One region of the Lysinibacillus sp. FSL R7-0073 genome, then DNA from elsewhere that is predicted to be linked to it. Evidence: predicted binding sites of a transcription regulator. Region 1 holds the regulator's gene; the other holds the start of a gene.
The links. The regulator LexA, encoded in region 1, represses DNA repair genes until DNA is damaged. The targets are predictions, from matches to a motif close to CGAACATATGTTCG.
Positions count from the first base shown of each region.

Region 2: uvrB (excinuclease ABC subunit UvrB) is a predicted target of LexA. The motif match lies at 5,178-5,191, and genes of this name have one in related genera.

Region 1 covers NZ_JBBPAS010000001.1:1,286,199-1,294,327, forward strand. The annotation lists gene MKY88_RS06080 (DUF2339 domain-containing protein) at 1-107, shown strand, start outside; gene MKY88_RS06085 (prepilin peptidase) at 368-1,120, shown strand; gene MKY88_RS06090 (gamma-glutamyl-gamma-aminobutyrate hydrolase family protein) at 1,155-1,877, shown strand; gene lexA (transcriptional repressor LexA) at 1,982-2,599, opposite strand; gene yneA (cell division suppressor protein YneA) at 2,763-3,080, shown strand; gene MKY88_RS06105 (YneB family resolvase-like protein) at 3,077-3,742, shown strand; gene def (peptide deformylase) at 3,761-4,339, opposite strand; gene MKY88_RS06115 (GNAT family N-acetyltransferase) at 4,471-4,998, opposite strand; gene MKY88_RS06120 (DUF896 domain-containing protein) at 5,189-5,422, shown strand; gene tkt (transketolase) at 5,548-7,542, shown strand; gene MKY88_RS06130 (response regulator transcription factor) at 7,727-8,129, opposite strand, start outside.
Region 2 covers NZ_JBBPAS010000001.1:758,603-766,731, forward strand. The annotation lists gene secA (preprotein translocase subunit SecA) at 1-1,812, shown strand, start outside; gene MKY88_RS03600 (competence protein ComK) at 2,174-2,707, shown strand; one part of gene prfB (peptide chain release factor 2) at 2,809-2,883, shown strand; one part of gene prfB (peptide chain release factor 2) at 2,885-3,913, shown strand; gene MKY88_RS03610 (competence protein ComK) at 3,952-4,461, opposite strand; gene MKY88_RS03615 (IDEAL domain-containing protein) at 4,688-4,936, shown strand; gene uvrB (excinuclease ABC subunit UvrB) at 5,265-7,244, shown strand; gene uvrA (excinuclease ABC subunit UvrA) at 7,252-8,129, shown strand, end outside.

The DNA.
Region 1 (8,129 bases):
TTATTTTCTTTGACTTATCGGCCCTTGATTTATTAATTAGAGCTGTTCTATTTATAACAATTGGTGGCATTGGCATGCTGTTGTCAGGTAGGTTACTGAGGAAATGAATTGAAGGGATTCCAATTATTTTTGGAATCTCTTTTATATTGTGCTAAACTGATAATACTCTTACTCTACTCCTTCTTTCTTCGTACCGTATGACTTCAAATCTTTTATGAAATATTTTTCAAATACATCACTCATTATCTATGTTCATTGCTTTGAATAACATTCGTTACGTATATTGCCGAGCAAGAATACAATATTTATATGGATAGGCGCATCATACTTATTGTATGGGCGCCTATTGGTTTAGGAGGACATAAATTTGGAAATGGCTTATACAATTATCATTTTTTTAGTTGGTATAGTCTTTGGCTCTTTTTATAATGTAGTTGGCTTACGTGTGCCGCGGAAGGAGTCTCTTGTATATCCTTCCTCCCATTGTATAAACTGTCAGAGACAATTGTCGGTTCTTGATTTAGTGCCAGTATTGTCTTATCTCTTTTTAAGAGGAAAATGTCGAGGCTGTGGCTATAAAATTTCTTTTGTATATCCAGCGATAGAATTGTTGACTGGGGGATTATTCGCCCTTGCTTATTTTGAGCTAAACTGGAGCTTAGAATTTATAGTAGCCTTATCGTTCATCTCATTGTTAGTCATTATAGTTGTTTCAGATTTTACTTATCTGTTAATTCCAGATAAGATTCTTTTATTCTTTTTGCCTTTTTTGGCCATAGGACGTGTACTGTCACCTTTAACACCTTGGTGGGACAGCCTAGTGGGTGCACTCGTTGGTTTTGGCATATTATATAGTATTGCGGTTTTATCGAAAGGTGGAATGGGAGGAGGCGATATTAAATTATTCTTTTTAATTGGCCTCGTTCTAGGTATTATTCATACGCTGTTGACTTTATTTTTTGCTTCTATCATTGGTATGATAGTCGGAATAGTTGTCTTATTGAAGCGTAAACAGGGAAGAAAAACACCTATTCCCTTTGGTCCATCTATTGCATTAGCCGCTTCTATTGTTTATTTCTACGGAGATTCGTTCATCAATTGGTATTTAGGTTTTTGGTAAGTGTTTAATCTTCAATTTTATGGAGGGGAATCAAGTGAAGCCGATTATTGGAATTACAGCTTTTGTAGAAGATGATTTATCAGCTCATTTAAATGCTGCTTACAGCAAAAGTATTATTGAGGCGGGCGGTATCCCCCTCATTATTCCGGTAGGTGTGGAGGAAGATGCTGCTCAAATTTTAGCCCTTACTGATGGCTTATTGCTATCGGGAGGCTATGATGTACATCCTTTTCTATTTGGAGCGGAGCCTTCACCAAAGCTAGGTAAAATTCATCCAGCTAGAGATGCCGTGGAATTAGCATTAATTGAGGCCGCATTTGTACGGAAAATGCCTATTTTCGGTATTTGTCGGGGTATCCAAATATTAAATGTTGCATTAGGTGGGACGTTATATCAGGACATTGATAGTGACCATTATAGTACGAAGCTGATCAAACATATGCAACAAGCTGGTAGGTCAGTAACGACGCATTATGTACAAATTATTGCGGAGAATTTATTAGCGACTATTCTGGAACAAGAGAAAATCGCCGTCAATTCTTTTCATCATCAGTCAGTGAATGTACTAGCGGAGAATTTAAAAGTTGCAGCGAAATCCAGTGATGGCATTATTGAAGCAGTGGTGCATGAGGAATTACCATTCTGTTTGGCTGTCCAGTGGCACCCAGAGGAATTAGCTATAGCGGGAGATCAGCATGCACAAAAGTTATTTGCAGCTTTTGTTGAAGCGAGCTTGAAATTTAAAAAAGAGGCATAGAGAGGTCATTAAAAAAAGAATCCAATAGTTTGTGGATTCTTTTTTTGCGTAAAAAAGAGGATACATGCTCAGTGAAGGAACACAATCCTCAAACTCTCATTTAATTAATGTACACGGCGATAAAGACCAACAACTTGTCCCAAAATTGATACTTGATCAACGATAATCGGTTCCATTGATGAATTTTCAGGCTGTAAACGGAAATGGTTTTTTTCCTTAAAGAAGCGTTTTACAGTAGCTTCATCCTCAGCTGTCATGGCTACAACAATGTCTCCGTTATTGGCGGTTGACTTTTGCTTCACAATCACTAAATCACCATCTAAAATTCCCGCTTCAATCATCGATTCACCCATAATTTCTAGCATGAATAACTGATCCTCACTCGTGCCATATGTATCTGGCAGTGGGAAATACTCTTCAATATTTTCGATAGCTGTAATAGGAGAACCTGCTGTAACCTTCCCTACAAGTGGTACATGGATGACATGTTGCTTTTGGATGGATTCTTCAGGCTCAAGAATTTCAATAGCACGTGGCTTTGTTGGATCTCGACGAATAAAACCCTTTTGTTCTAATCGAGCCAAATGACCATGAACAGTTGAACTTGAAGCAAGTCCAACAGCTTCCCCGATTTCACGGACTGATGGCGGATACCCTTTAGCTCGTACCTCGTCTTTAATGAACGCTAGAATGTCCTCTTGTCTTTTCGATACTTTTTTCATGATTGCTCACCTCTTTTTTCTAATATCATTCTTCTTATTTGATAGTATAACAGAATGCGAACATGTATGCAAACATAGGTTCGAAAAGTGTTTGACAAAAACGTTTGTTCGCTTTATTATGAGAACATACATTCCGAACAAACATTCTAGAAATGAGGTTATTATGATGACATGGTTAAAGAAAAATACACATATCACTATATTATTAGGTGCTTGTTTACTCTTCGCAAGTTACCTTTACATCACTGATCCGGGGGATGTTAATTACGCTGAAATTCAAATCGAACATGGGGATAGCTTGTGGTCGTTAGCCGAACAATACCGTGGTAAAATGAGTAAAGAAGATTGGATTAAGCTTGTCAAATCAGAAAATGAGTTAGCAGATATTAAAATCGTGGCAGGTAAATCTCTAGTCATTCCAGTTTTGAGTGATCAAGCCAGTCCCATCAAAACCATTGAAATTGCGAGAAATGAACAATGAAAATTAACCAAATGACGGCTGTTGTCTATTGCCGAGTAAGTACTGAAAAAGAAACGCAAAGCTCCTCATTAGAGCGCCAACAAGAAGAATTAGTGCGCTATGCTAAAGAGCAAGGCTATGAAGTAAAGGGTGTTTTTAAAGATAAACATAGCGGTTATGATGTTGAACGAGAAGGCTTACTTGAAATGCTTGATTTTATAAAAGAGAAGGAAATAAAAGCTCTTTTTGTACAAGATGAAACTCGTATAGGTCGTGGAAATGCAAGGATGGCAGTATTGCATTTATTACAAAAATCAGCAACAGATGTTTATTCGATGCGTGACGCAGGACCAGTCCAATTAAACGAAATGGATACGATGCTACTAGAGATTTTAGCAATTGTAGAGGAATATCAACGTAGAATCCATAATGCTAAAATCCGCAGAGGGATGCGACGTGCTGTTGAAAATGGCTATCGCCCTGAAAATAACCTATCCAATCGTGGCAATCCAAATGGTCAGGAACGGAAGGAACTCCCTGTTGATGAAATTGTGAAGCTACGTAATCGTGGTTTTACCTTTGAAGAAATTTCCATTACGCTTAGAGGACTAGGCTTTGAGGTAAGTAAGGCAACGGTACATCGCCGATTCCAAGAGCATCAAGAAAGATTAGCGGGCAAATAATATAGCCCGCTAATTTTTTTAATACAAGCTTTCTATAATAACATTTTGGGGTAGTTGAAAAGGATTATCTTTATTCATTCGATCATAAAACATAATACCATTTAAATGATCGATTTCATGTTGTACAACGATAGATTCATAGCCTTTTAAAGACATAATAAATTCCTGTCCATCAATATTATAGGCTTTTACTTTAATTCGTTCATATCTTGGTACAAAACCGTGAACAGGTCGATTAACAGACAGACAACCTTCTCCCTCAGGCAAATAGATCATATTTAAAGAATGGCTCATTACTTTTGGGTTAATGAACATCATTTCGTGTTTTTGGTTGTGATCCTTAAAAATTACAGCAAACATTCTTTTATCTACGCCAATTTGATTTGCAGAGAGGCCACTCCCAGGACGTAGTTTATACTTTTTTATTAAATTCGGATCTTGGCTGTTTTTTAAATACTGAAGCATAGATAATAATGTATGTCGATCCTCTAAGGGAACTGGTATGGCAACGTCTTGCGTTTGTTTTCGTAATAGGACTGAGTGTTCTTTTACAAAATCTTTCATAGTAATCATGTAATCAGGATGAAATTTTGCCATCGAAAAATACCTACTCAATAGGACTTCTTCAGAAGTTTCCTCAAGCTAAATTGTATGGTCAGATCATACATCATTGATGCAGTGCCTAATAATGTTTATAGGAGCCCATTTTCACGAGTTTTAACGTTCTTCTAACCTTCTAATAAATGGCTCCAATCCTCACGTAAGACTGCGTAATAGTATTCGTCCCACCATTCATCCCCATACGGTATACATTTTTTAAAATATCCTTCACGCCTCATTCCGATCTTTTCCATAACTTTATAGGAAGCGATATTTTCGGGCTGACACGTTGCAATAATTCTATGAAGATTCTTTTCATTAAATCCATAGTCTAATACAGCACGAGCAGCTTCAGAAGCAAAGCCTTGATTTTGATAAGCTGGATTTAGTACCCAACCGATTTCATAAGTATGATTACCGAAACAAGGATGGAAAACAATATGACCAATCACTTGCTCGGAATTATTTGAAACAATAGCAAAATGTTTTGCTTTGTCGTTACTATTTTCTGCAATAAATTTCTTGGCCTGATCTTCATTAAAAACACCTTCAGGCATATAGTGCATCACTTTTTCATCTGAAGTATAGCTATAAACAGCTTCCCAGTCCTGCTCTTGAAATGTTCGAATGAGTAATCGCTTAGTTGTCACGTTCACATGTATGTCCTCCAATGTATAGTTAAATTTTTCCTTCCATATAATATTTATACACTTCAAACATCTGGAAGTCATGTATTTTTTTATTTCAACAGCTTGAATTAGGGTTGGTATAACTGCATTTAATGGGAAACCATGCTATACTTTGCATACCGAAATTAATAAGATAGGTACTGAAAGGTGTGTAACTATGTTATCAAAAGAAAAAATTAACCGTATAAATGAACTTTCTGCTAAAGCGAAAAGTGGTCAACTAACGGATGAAGAGGCAAAGGAGCGAACAGCGCTTCGTAAGGAATACTTAGATACATTTAGAGCAACAATGCGTGATACGATTGAAAACGTAAAAGTGGTTGATGCAGAAGGAAATGATGTTACCCCAGAGAAGGTAAGACAAGCAAAAAAAAATAAATTTCTAAATTAATGTGACACAATTCAATAAAGTATGTATGAAAATGCAAATAGTATAACAAAAGCATTGTTTTCTAAAGCAATGTTGACTAAACTGTAGAAGTACAATTATAGGACGAGAAAGGATGTCACAATATAATGACTCAACATGCGGATTTACTAGCAATAAATGCTATCCGAACTTTGTCAATCGATGCTATTGAAAAAGCAAATTCTGGTCACCCAGGTTTACCAATGGGGGCAGCGCCAATGGCTTATACGCTTTGGACAAAACAATTACGCCATAATCCAGCGAACCCAAAATGGTATAATCGCGATCGTTTTGTATTATCAGCTGGTCATGGTTCCATGCTTCTATACAGCCTACTTCATCTAGGCGGCTATGGTTTACCAATGGAAGAAATTCAAAACTTCCGCCAATGGGATTCATTAACACCAGGACATCCTGAATATGGTCATACAGTAGGTGTGGAAGCAACAACTGGTCCTCTAGGACAAGGTATTGCCATGACTGTAGGTATGGCAATGGCTGAGCGTCATTTAGCAGCTACTTACAATAAGCCAGGTCATGACATCGTTGACCACTATACATTTGCATTATGTGGTGATGGTGACTTAATGGAAGGCGTTGCAGCAGAGGCTATTTCATTAGCTGGTCACTTAAAACTTGAAAAATTAATCGTGCTTTACGATTCTAATGATATTTCTTTAGATGGTGACTTAGAAAAGTCATTCTCAGAAAACGTACAAAAACGTTTTGAATCTTATGGTTGGAATTATTTAAAAGTTGCAGATGGCACAGATGTTGATGCGATTAATGCAACTATTGAAGAAGCTAAAAAATCAACTGGCAAACCAACATTGATTGAAGTGAAAACAGTGATTGGTTTTGGTTCTCCAAATAAATCGGGTAAAGCGGATTCTCATGGTGCACCACTTGGTACAGATGAAGTGGTATTAACAAAAGCTGCTTATGAGTGGGCACACGAGCCTTTCCAAATTCCTGCTGAAGTATATGATACTTTTAATGCTGCAGCTGAAGTGCAAGGAGCACAGTCTGAAGAAGCTTGGAATGCGAAATTTACTGCTTATAAACAAGAATTCCCAGAGTTAGCTGCTCAATTTGAACATGCTATGAATGGTAAATTACCAGCAGACTTCGCTTCTGAATTACCAGTGTATGAAGCTGGTAAATCTGTAGCAACACGTTCTTCTTCTGGTGATGCGATTAATGCTATTGCTAAGAAAACACCATCATTCTTTGGTGGCTCTGCTGACCTTGCTGGCTCAAATAAAACAACGATGAAGGGTGCAGGCGATTTCTCTGCAGACGATTATGCTGGTCGCAACATCTGGTTTGGTGTTCGTGAATTTGCAATGGGCGCTGCTTTAAATGGTATGGCTCTTCACGGTGGTTTAAATGTATTTGGTGGTACATTCTTCGTGTTCTCAGATTATGTTCGTCCGGCAGTTCGTCTTTCAGCATTAATGGGTCTTCCTGTAACGTATGTATTTACACATGACTCGATTGCTGTAGGAGAAGATGGTCCAACGCATGAACCAATTGAACACCTTGCATCATTACGTGCAATGCCTAATTTATCTGTTGTTCGTCCTGCGGATGCAAATGAATCAGCTGTTGCATGGGAGCTTGCCGTTGCATCAGAAAATACGCCAACAGTATTAGTATTATCACGTCAAAACTTACCTGTTCTTAACGCTTCTATTGAAACAGTACGTGAAGGTGTGACGAAGGGTGCTTACACAGTATCTCCTGCTACAAAAGAAGTAGCGGATGCTATTTTAATTGCAACAGGCTCAGAGGTTTCGCTTGCTGTTGAGGCACAAAAAGCTTTAAAAGCTGAAGGCATGGATGTAGCTGTTGTTTCAATGCCATCTATGGACCGCTTTGAAAAGCAAGATGCTGCTTACAAAGAATCTGTTTTACCAAAAGCTGTAACTAAACGTCTTGCGATTGAAATGGGTGCATCATTCGGCTGGCATAAATATACGGGCTTTGAAGGTGATGTGCTTGCGATCGATAAATTTGGTGCATCAGCTCCAGGTGAAGTTGTAATGGAAAAATACGGATTCACTGTAGAAAATGTTGTAGCGAAGGTAAAAGCGCTATAATATTTTTAATAAAATACCGCAACACTCAGCGTACGTATCAATTCGCTGGGCGTTGCGGTGCTTTTTTTTGCTATTGGGTGACGTATCACTAAAGGAATGGACAAATACATCCGATGACAATGATCTTCTAAAATATGTCTAATCAAAAAAACTGCATAACCATACGCAGTTTTTTTAGTAGAAATTATTTGGCAAGCCCATTCTGAAAGGCATAGACAACGGCTTGTGTGCGATCTTGAACCTCAAGCTTTGCTAGAATATTGCTTACATGTGTTTTAACAGTTTTTAAAGCAATATATAGCTCGTCAGCGATTTCCTGATTGGCTTTGCCTTGTGCCATCAGCAATAAAACTTCCATTTCACGGTCAGTAAGATGGTCGTAAAGAGGTGTATTATTGCCGTGGCGCATACGGTGCATCATTTTAGATGTAACTTCTGGCTCTAATACCGTTTCGCCACCCATTGTTTTACGAATGGCTTCCGCAATTTGTTTAGCATTAGATGTTTTTAATATATAACTCACTGCCCCTGCCTCTAAAGCAGGGTAGACTTTGTCATCATCTAAAAAGCTAGTCACCATCATGATT
Region 2 (8,129 bases), 530 kb from region 1:
TACAAACAGTCTAATGCGTTTGTACGTATGTTAAGTGCAGAAACAGATTACACATATGAAGAGTCAACAAAAGGTGTTACATTAACGGATGCTGGTGTTGAAAAGGCTGAAAAAGCATTTGGCATTGACAACTTATTTGATTTAACACATGTCCGCTTAAATCATGCCATTAACCAATCGTTAAAGGCACATGTGAGCATGCATAATGATGTTGATTATGTTGTCCAAGAGGGCGAAATTGTGATTGTTGACGGCTTTACAGGTCGTTTAATGAAAGGGCGCCGATATTCGGATGGCCTTCATCAAGCTATTGAAGCTAAAGAAGGCGTTGAGATTCAAAATGAATCAATGACAATGGCTACCATTACGTTCCAAAACTATTTCCGTATGTACCAAAAGCTTGCGGGTATGACAGGTACAGCGAAAACAGAGGAAGAAGAGTTCCGCAATATTTACAATATGAGCGTAATTGCGATTCCTACGAATAAGCCAATTGCTCGTGATGACCGTCCAGATTTAATTTTTGCTTCTATGGAAGGAAAATATAAAGCAGTGGCGGCTGATATTGCAGAGCGCCATAAGGCAGGGCAACCTGTGCTTGTTGGTACGGTTGCAATTGAAACATCGGAAATTATTTCGCAATTGCTTGATAAACATAAAATCCCTCATAATGTACTGAATGCGAAAAACCATGAACGCGAAGCAGAAATTATTGCTAATGCTGGTTCAAAGGGTGCTGTAACGATTGCTACAAACATGGCAGGTCGTGGTACCGACATTAAACCTGGTGAAGGTGTATTGGAAATTGGCGGGTTAGCGGTAATTGGTACTGAGCGACATGAATCCCGTCGTATTGATAACCAGCTACGTGGACGTTCTGGTCGTCAAGGGAATCCAGGGGTGACACAATTCTATCTATCACTAGAAGATGATTTAATGCGTCGTTTCGGTTCAGATAATATGAAGTCTATGATGATGCGTTTAGGTATGGACGATACACAACCATTGCAATCAAAAGTTGTGTCGAGAGCTGTAGAATCAGCGCAGAAACGTGTTGAAGGTAATAACTTTGATGCTCGTAAGCGTTTATTACAATATGATGATGTTCTCCGTCAGCAACGTGAGATTATTTATAAAGAGCGTTATGATGTTCTAGAAACAGAAAATATGCGCGTGCTTGTGGAGTCGATGATTCAAGAGACAATCGACAATGTTGTCGGACTATATACACAAGGTGAGCAAAAAGATTGGAATCTAAAGGCTATTGATGACTTTGTGGCTGCTAATTTGCTAGAGGAAGGTCAACTAAAAGTAGCCGATTTCCAAGGCAAATCTGCTGAAGACATTAACCAAATGATTTCAGAAGCTGTCCATGCTCGATATGATGAAAAAGAAGCTGAGCTTACTCCAGAGCGTATGCGTGAGTTTGAAAAAGTTATTTTATTACGTTCTATTGATACAAAATGGATCGATCATATTGATGCTATGGACCAACTTCGTCAAGGTATCCATCTGCGAGCATATGGTCAAAATGACCCGCTACGTGAATATCAACAAGAAGGTTTTGCGATGTTCGAAGATATGGTCGCTTCCATTCGCGAGGATGTTGCGAAGTATGCGATGAAGGCTGAAATTCGCAGCAATCTTGAGCGTGAAGAGGTGGCGAAAGGTCAGGCAGTTAATCCAAAAGAAGAAGGCGGTCCTGCTCCAAAAAAGCAACCTGTTCGTAAAGCTGAAAATATTGGACGTAATGATTTATGTCCGTGTGGAAGCGGTAAGAAGTTTAAAAACTGTCATGGTGCAGCTCAATAATATAAATGGGAAAGATCATTTTAACTGTATGTTGAAATGATCTTTTTTTGTATAAAAAAATAAAATATTGTAATAAAAGTCATAATTTATAGACAATAGTAAAATATGGGTATACAATAGCTGTAATAATAGGAATTTAGTTTTAGAGAAATCTTCTATTATTATCCTAAATTATTAGGCGTGATGGAGTACTAAGGATTAAGTGACGAAAGATTTTGAGAAGCTGAGGTGTGAGAAATGTGGGGAGAAATAAAGTTTTCCAAGCAATTTCGACTTGTAGAAAAAAGCGGGAATGTACGGACCTTGGTATATTCCTTTTTTATTTAAGCTGAAAACATAAGTGCATAAAGGGGGAATAAGGATGCATAAAAAGGATATTATGAGTAGTGAAACTATGCTGTATATGCCTGTGTATGATTCCTTTGGAAATTTATGTACTCGGGTGATGGAAAAAAGGAACGAATATATTTCTAAATTACCACCAACGAAGTTAATGGACTATAATCTTCGTTATTATGGTTCTAGCTTAAGAGGGGCTTTCGATGGATCGAAAATGATTTTAGGGAAACTTAATAAAAATCCAATCGTTGTGGATGAGCGTGGTAATATTTTATGGTTTCCAAGCAAATCTCCTCTACATCCGGAATGTATATGGTTTGCAGTCCATCATATTGATGAGTATATCTCTGTGGATAAAAAAAGCACAAAGATAATCTTTACGAATGGTCAGGAAATTATTGTAGATGTTAGTGTCAAAACGATAGAGTATCGTATTCAGCGGGCATTTTTATTAAAATATAGATTAGAGAGAAGAACGAAGCATTTACTTGTTCAATATGATCGTGTGAAAGTATTTCAACGTTTTGCACTTGATATGCTTGAGGACGAGACGTAGGATCGTGTTTTTATGTATGTTTTCCTCTGTAAAAACGTTATAATAAACAGATACGGAGCTTTCACAATAGTCTCCATTACTAACGTTCGGAGGATTTTACAATGATTGAATTAGCAGATGTACGCAATGTGTTAGACACTACAGCCAAAAAATTGGTGGACTTCAGGGGGTCTCTTTGACTTAGAAAACAAAGAGGCACGTATACAAGAGCTAGATGAAATGATGCTAGAGCCAGGGTTCTGGGATGATCAACAAGGTGCACAAGTGATCATTAATGAGGGCAATGGTTTAAAAGCAATTGTTAATGAATATAAAGATTTAGAAGAAGTACATGAGAATTTAGATATGACACTGGAGCTTTTACGTGAAGAACCAGATGAAGAATTGCAGGAAGAGTTAGGGAAAGAGCTGGCGGAATTCCAACAAAAAATGGCTGATTTTGAGCTACAATTATTATTGAGCGGTCCATACGATCAGAATAATGCTATTTTAGAGTTGCATCCAGGAGCTGGCGGAACAGAGTCACAGGACTGGGGTTCTATGCTACTACGTATGTATACACGATGGGCTGAGAAGCGTGGCTTTAAAGTGGAAACAATGGATTATCTTCCTGGTGATGAAGCAGGCATTAAATCTGTTACCATTTCGATTAAAGGTCATAATGCTTTTGGTTATTTACAGGCCGAAAAAGGTGTCCATCGCCTAGTGCGTATTTCACCGTTTGATTCATCAGGCCGTCGTCATACTTCTTTCGTTTCTTGCGATGTCATGCCAGAATTTGATGAAAATATTGAAATTGATATTCGTACAGAGGATCTGAAAATTGATACGTATCGTGCGACAGGTGCGGGTGGTCAGCATATCAATACAACAGATTCAGCTGTTCGTATTACACACATCCCGACTGGTACGGTTGTACAATGCCAAGCAGAACGTTCACAAATTAAAAACCGTGAAAAAGCGATGGCCATGTTAAAAGGGAAATTATATCAATTAGAGTTAGAGAAGCAACAGGCACAGCTTGATGAGATCCGTGGTGAACAAAAGGACATTGGCTGGGGCTCACAAATTCGCTCGTATGTATTCCATCCATACTCAATGGTAAAAGATCACCGTACGAATGAAGAAACAGGGAATGTCGGAGCGGTAATGGACGGCGATTTAGATCCATTTATTAATGCTTACTTACGTTCAAAAATTAACTAATCCATCCCCCAAGAGTTGCTCTTGGGGGATTTTTTTAGTTAAAAGGGTGGATGATAGGGTGAGTCTTGACTAAGTTGTTTTCGTTCATTCATGTAATGTTTATAGAGCATAGATGCATTCACAAACTGTTTACTAATAGAAGCATATTGAATAGGTAGCTCAATCTTTTTATCGTTTTTTAATGTGACAACACATCCTGTTTTGCTCGGCGTAATATTGATAATCGCATGGAGCCCTATCCATATATTATGAATGGAATTCGGTGAATAGGTTGGTAGAAAGATGCAAGGAAAACCATAATCAAAGGCCACGACGATTGGTAGCTTATGTTGATTACCAAAAAAGCGTTTAGCAGATTGCTTTGCTGCTTCATAGGTGGAGCCTAATGAAATACAAGATTTTCTCAGTACATGCATCGGCTTCCGAGTAACAATTAGCTCATTATGTTTGTCAATAACATGAGTGAAAACTTTAGTATCATGCTGAACCGGTTGTAGCAAATAAGTGTTAAAGGAAATTAAATAACCATTTACAAATTTAGTAGTCATATTGAAAATGCCTCCCTTTTCTTTTGATAACCGTAGTGTAGTACATAATATGAATTTCAAAAAATATACAAAGTAACGAAACAAGGTTGATAAATGAATGAAATGCTTAGAGAGTTTGCTTTAAACTTTTAGAGTTTACTAGTTAACCCAAGTTATTTTCAAATCGTAAGCATTGCTTTTTAATTTCAATTTTCATATAATTTAGAAAAGGATCGGGGTGAGATCGTTGGATAAATATTATTCGTACACAGATTTTCTAAAAGCCGTTGGTCAGTCAAAAAAAGTTGATGAGGCAGAGAAATTATTAAACGAGATTTATTTAGATTTATTTTTAAATCGTATCCAGCGTATGCATCGACAAGAGCAGCTCATCGTTCTAATAGATAGGGCGCTCGATGAAAAAGATGAAAACGCATTTTATCAATACGCAACCGAACTCAATTCCTTGCAGCAAACAGAAGATGAATCATACTAATAATTCCGCTCTCCTCGACTATGGAGAGCGGGATTTTTGTTTTTGGGAACGATAGAGTGGATGTACTATGCACTTCATTTATGAAAAATGCTGCTCTAAAAATGAGAAAAGACAAGTGGCGACTATCATTCTACAATTGACGTCTCATTAATAGATAAAGCTTGAAAACCTGTCGAAACGGCTATTATGAGAGTAGAGGTTGAGTATTCATCTTCCATTTTAGGGGTAGAAAAAAATTTTACAAACATTCGTTCGTTAAATGTTCGAAATTTTAATATTGCTATGCTAAAATATATGTACAAATTGGAAAGAAAGGACGGGGACAGGTGTGCAAACTTTTGATTTACAAGCGCCATATCAGCCTAATGGGGATCAGCCACAGGCAATTGCGGAATTAGTGGAGGGTGTGAAAGCAGGCAAGCGTCATCAAACATTACTTGGTGCTACAGGAACTGGAAAAACGTTTACGATTTCAAATGTAATCCAGCAGGTTAAAAAACCGACACTCATTATGGCCCACAATAAAACATTAGCGGGCCAATTATATAGTGAGTTCAAAGAGTTCTTTCCAAATAACGCTGTAGAATACTTTGTTAGTTACTATGATTATTACCAACCAGAAGCCTATGTACCGCAGACAGATACTTATATAGAAAAGGATTCTAGCATTAACGATGAAATTGATAAGCTGCGCCACTCTGCAACTTCTGCATTATTTGAGCGTGATGATGTCATTATTATTGCATCTGTATCCTGTATTTACGGTCTTGGTTCTCCTGAAGAATATCGTGAAATGGTTGTATCGATCCGAACGGGTATGGAAATTGAACGTAATCAGCTATTGCGCAAACTTGTAGATGTTCAATATGAGCGTAATGATGTTAGTTTTACACGCGGGACGTTTCGGGTACGAGGAGATGTAGTTGAAATTTTCCCAGCCTCACGTGACGAGCATTGTATTCGTGTCGAGTTTTTTGGGGACGAAATTGATCGCATTCGTGAGGTAGATGCTTTAACTGGAGAAATATTATCAGATCGAGAGCATGTCGCTATTTTCCCAGCATCCCACTTCGTTACACGAGAAGAAAAAATGAGAAAAGCGATTGAAAATATTGAAAAAGAATTAGAGGATCGTCTGGCTTTACTGCGTGCCGAGGATAAATTATTAGAGGCTCAGCGTCTAGAGCAACGGACACGTTATGATTTAGAAATGATGCGTGAAATGGGCTTTTGCTCAGGGATTGAGAACTATTCACGTCACTTAACTTTACGTGAAGCAGGCGCGACTCCATATACTTTGCTTGATTATTTCCCCGAGGACTTTTTGCTTGTAGTAGATGAAAGTCACGTAACTCTTCCGCAGGTACGAGGGATGTACAACGGTGACCAAGCGCGTAAAGGGGTACTCGTAGAACATGGTTTCCGCCTGCCATCTGCGCTAGATAACCGTCCATTACGTTTTGAAGAATACGAAAATCGAGTACATCAAGCTATTTATGTATCTGCCACACCTGGACCCTATGAGTTGGAGCATACACCTGAAATGATCCAGCAAATTATTCGACCTACTGGTTTACTGGATCCATTAATTGATGTCCGCCCTATTGAAGGTCAAATAGATAACTTGATCGATGAAATTCAGGAACGAATTGCACGTGATGAGAGAGTGTTAGTAACAACACTAACAAAGAAAATGTCAGAGGATTTAACGGCCTATTTGAAGGAAATGGGCTTAAAGGTTGAGTATTTGCATTCTGAGATTAAAACATTAGAACGCATTGAGATTATTCGTGAGCTACGGAAGGGCACATATGATGTACTAATTGGAATTAACTTATTGCGAGAAGGACTTGATATTCCTGAAGTTTCACTTGTTGCCATTTTAGATGCTGATAAAGAAGGGTTTTTACGTTCAGAACGTTCCCTCATTCAAACGATTGGTCGAGCTGCGCGTAATGCGAACGGTCATGTCATCATGTATGCAGATCATGTAACAGACTCAATGAAAAAGGCGCTTGATGAAACAAAACGTCGTCGTGAATTACAAATGGCATATAACGAAGAGCATGGTATTACGCCTCAAACTATTAGTAAAAAAATACCAGAAGTAATTCGTGCTACACAAGTGGCAGAAGAGGAAGAATCCTATGTAACAAAGGCGACGAAGGGCAAAAAGCTAACAAAGGCAGAAAGAGAACAGCTCTTAGCTTCTCTAGAAATAGAAATGAAGGAAGCAGCAAAAGCACTAGATTTCGAACGTGCAGCTGAGCTTCGAGATACAATATTTGAATTGAAGGTAGAAGGGTGAATGACTTGTGAAAAATACTGAAATTGTCGTGCAAGGTGCACGTGCTCATAATTTAAAAAATATTAATGTCACAATTCCACGGGATCAATTAGTCGTTTTAACAGGATTATCAGGCTCAGGTAAATCTTCATTAGCGTTTGATACGATCTATGCGGAGGGACAACGACGTTATGTCGAGTCTCTTTCCGCCTATGCGCGTCAGTTTCTTGGGCAGATGGACAAACCAGATGTTGATGCAATCGAAGGATTATCGCCTGCTATTTCAATTGACCAAAAAACGACGAGTCGTAACCCACGCTCTACGGTCGGGACGGTTACAGAAATATATGATTACTTACGTTTACTTTATGCGCGTATTGGCAAGCCGATTTGCCCGAATCACGGGATAGAAATTACTTCCCAAACGATTGAGCAAATGGTTGACCGTTTATTAACTTATCCAGAAAGAACCAAAATGCAACTTCTTGCGCCAATGGTCTCGGGCCGTAAAGGAACACATGTTAAACTGCTAGAAGATTTAAAAAAGCAAGGCTTCGTTCGTGTGCGAATTGATGGAGATTTACGAGATTTAGATGATGCGATTGATCTTGATAAAAATAAAAAACACTCTATTGAGGTAGTGATCGACCGTGTTGTAATGAAGGAAGGTGTCGCTGCACGTTTAAGTGATTCTTTAGAGACAGCTCTTCGTTTAGCGGATGGTCGTGTGCTTGTAGATGTCATGGAGCATGAGGAATTACTGTTTAGTGAACATCATGCCTGTCCAATATGTGGCTTTTCCATAGGAGAGCTAGAGCCACGCATGTTTTCATTTAATAGTCCATTTGGTGCTTGTCCAAGCTGTGACGGCTTAGGCTCGACGCAAGAGGTGGACTTAGATTTAGT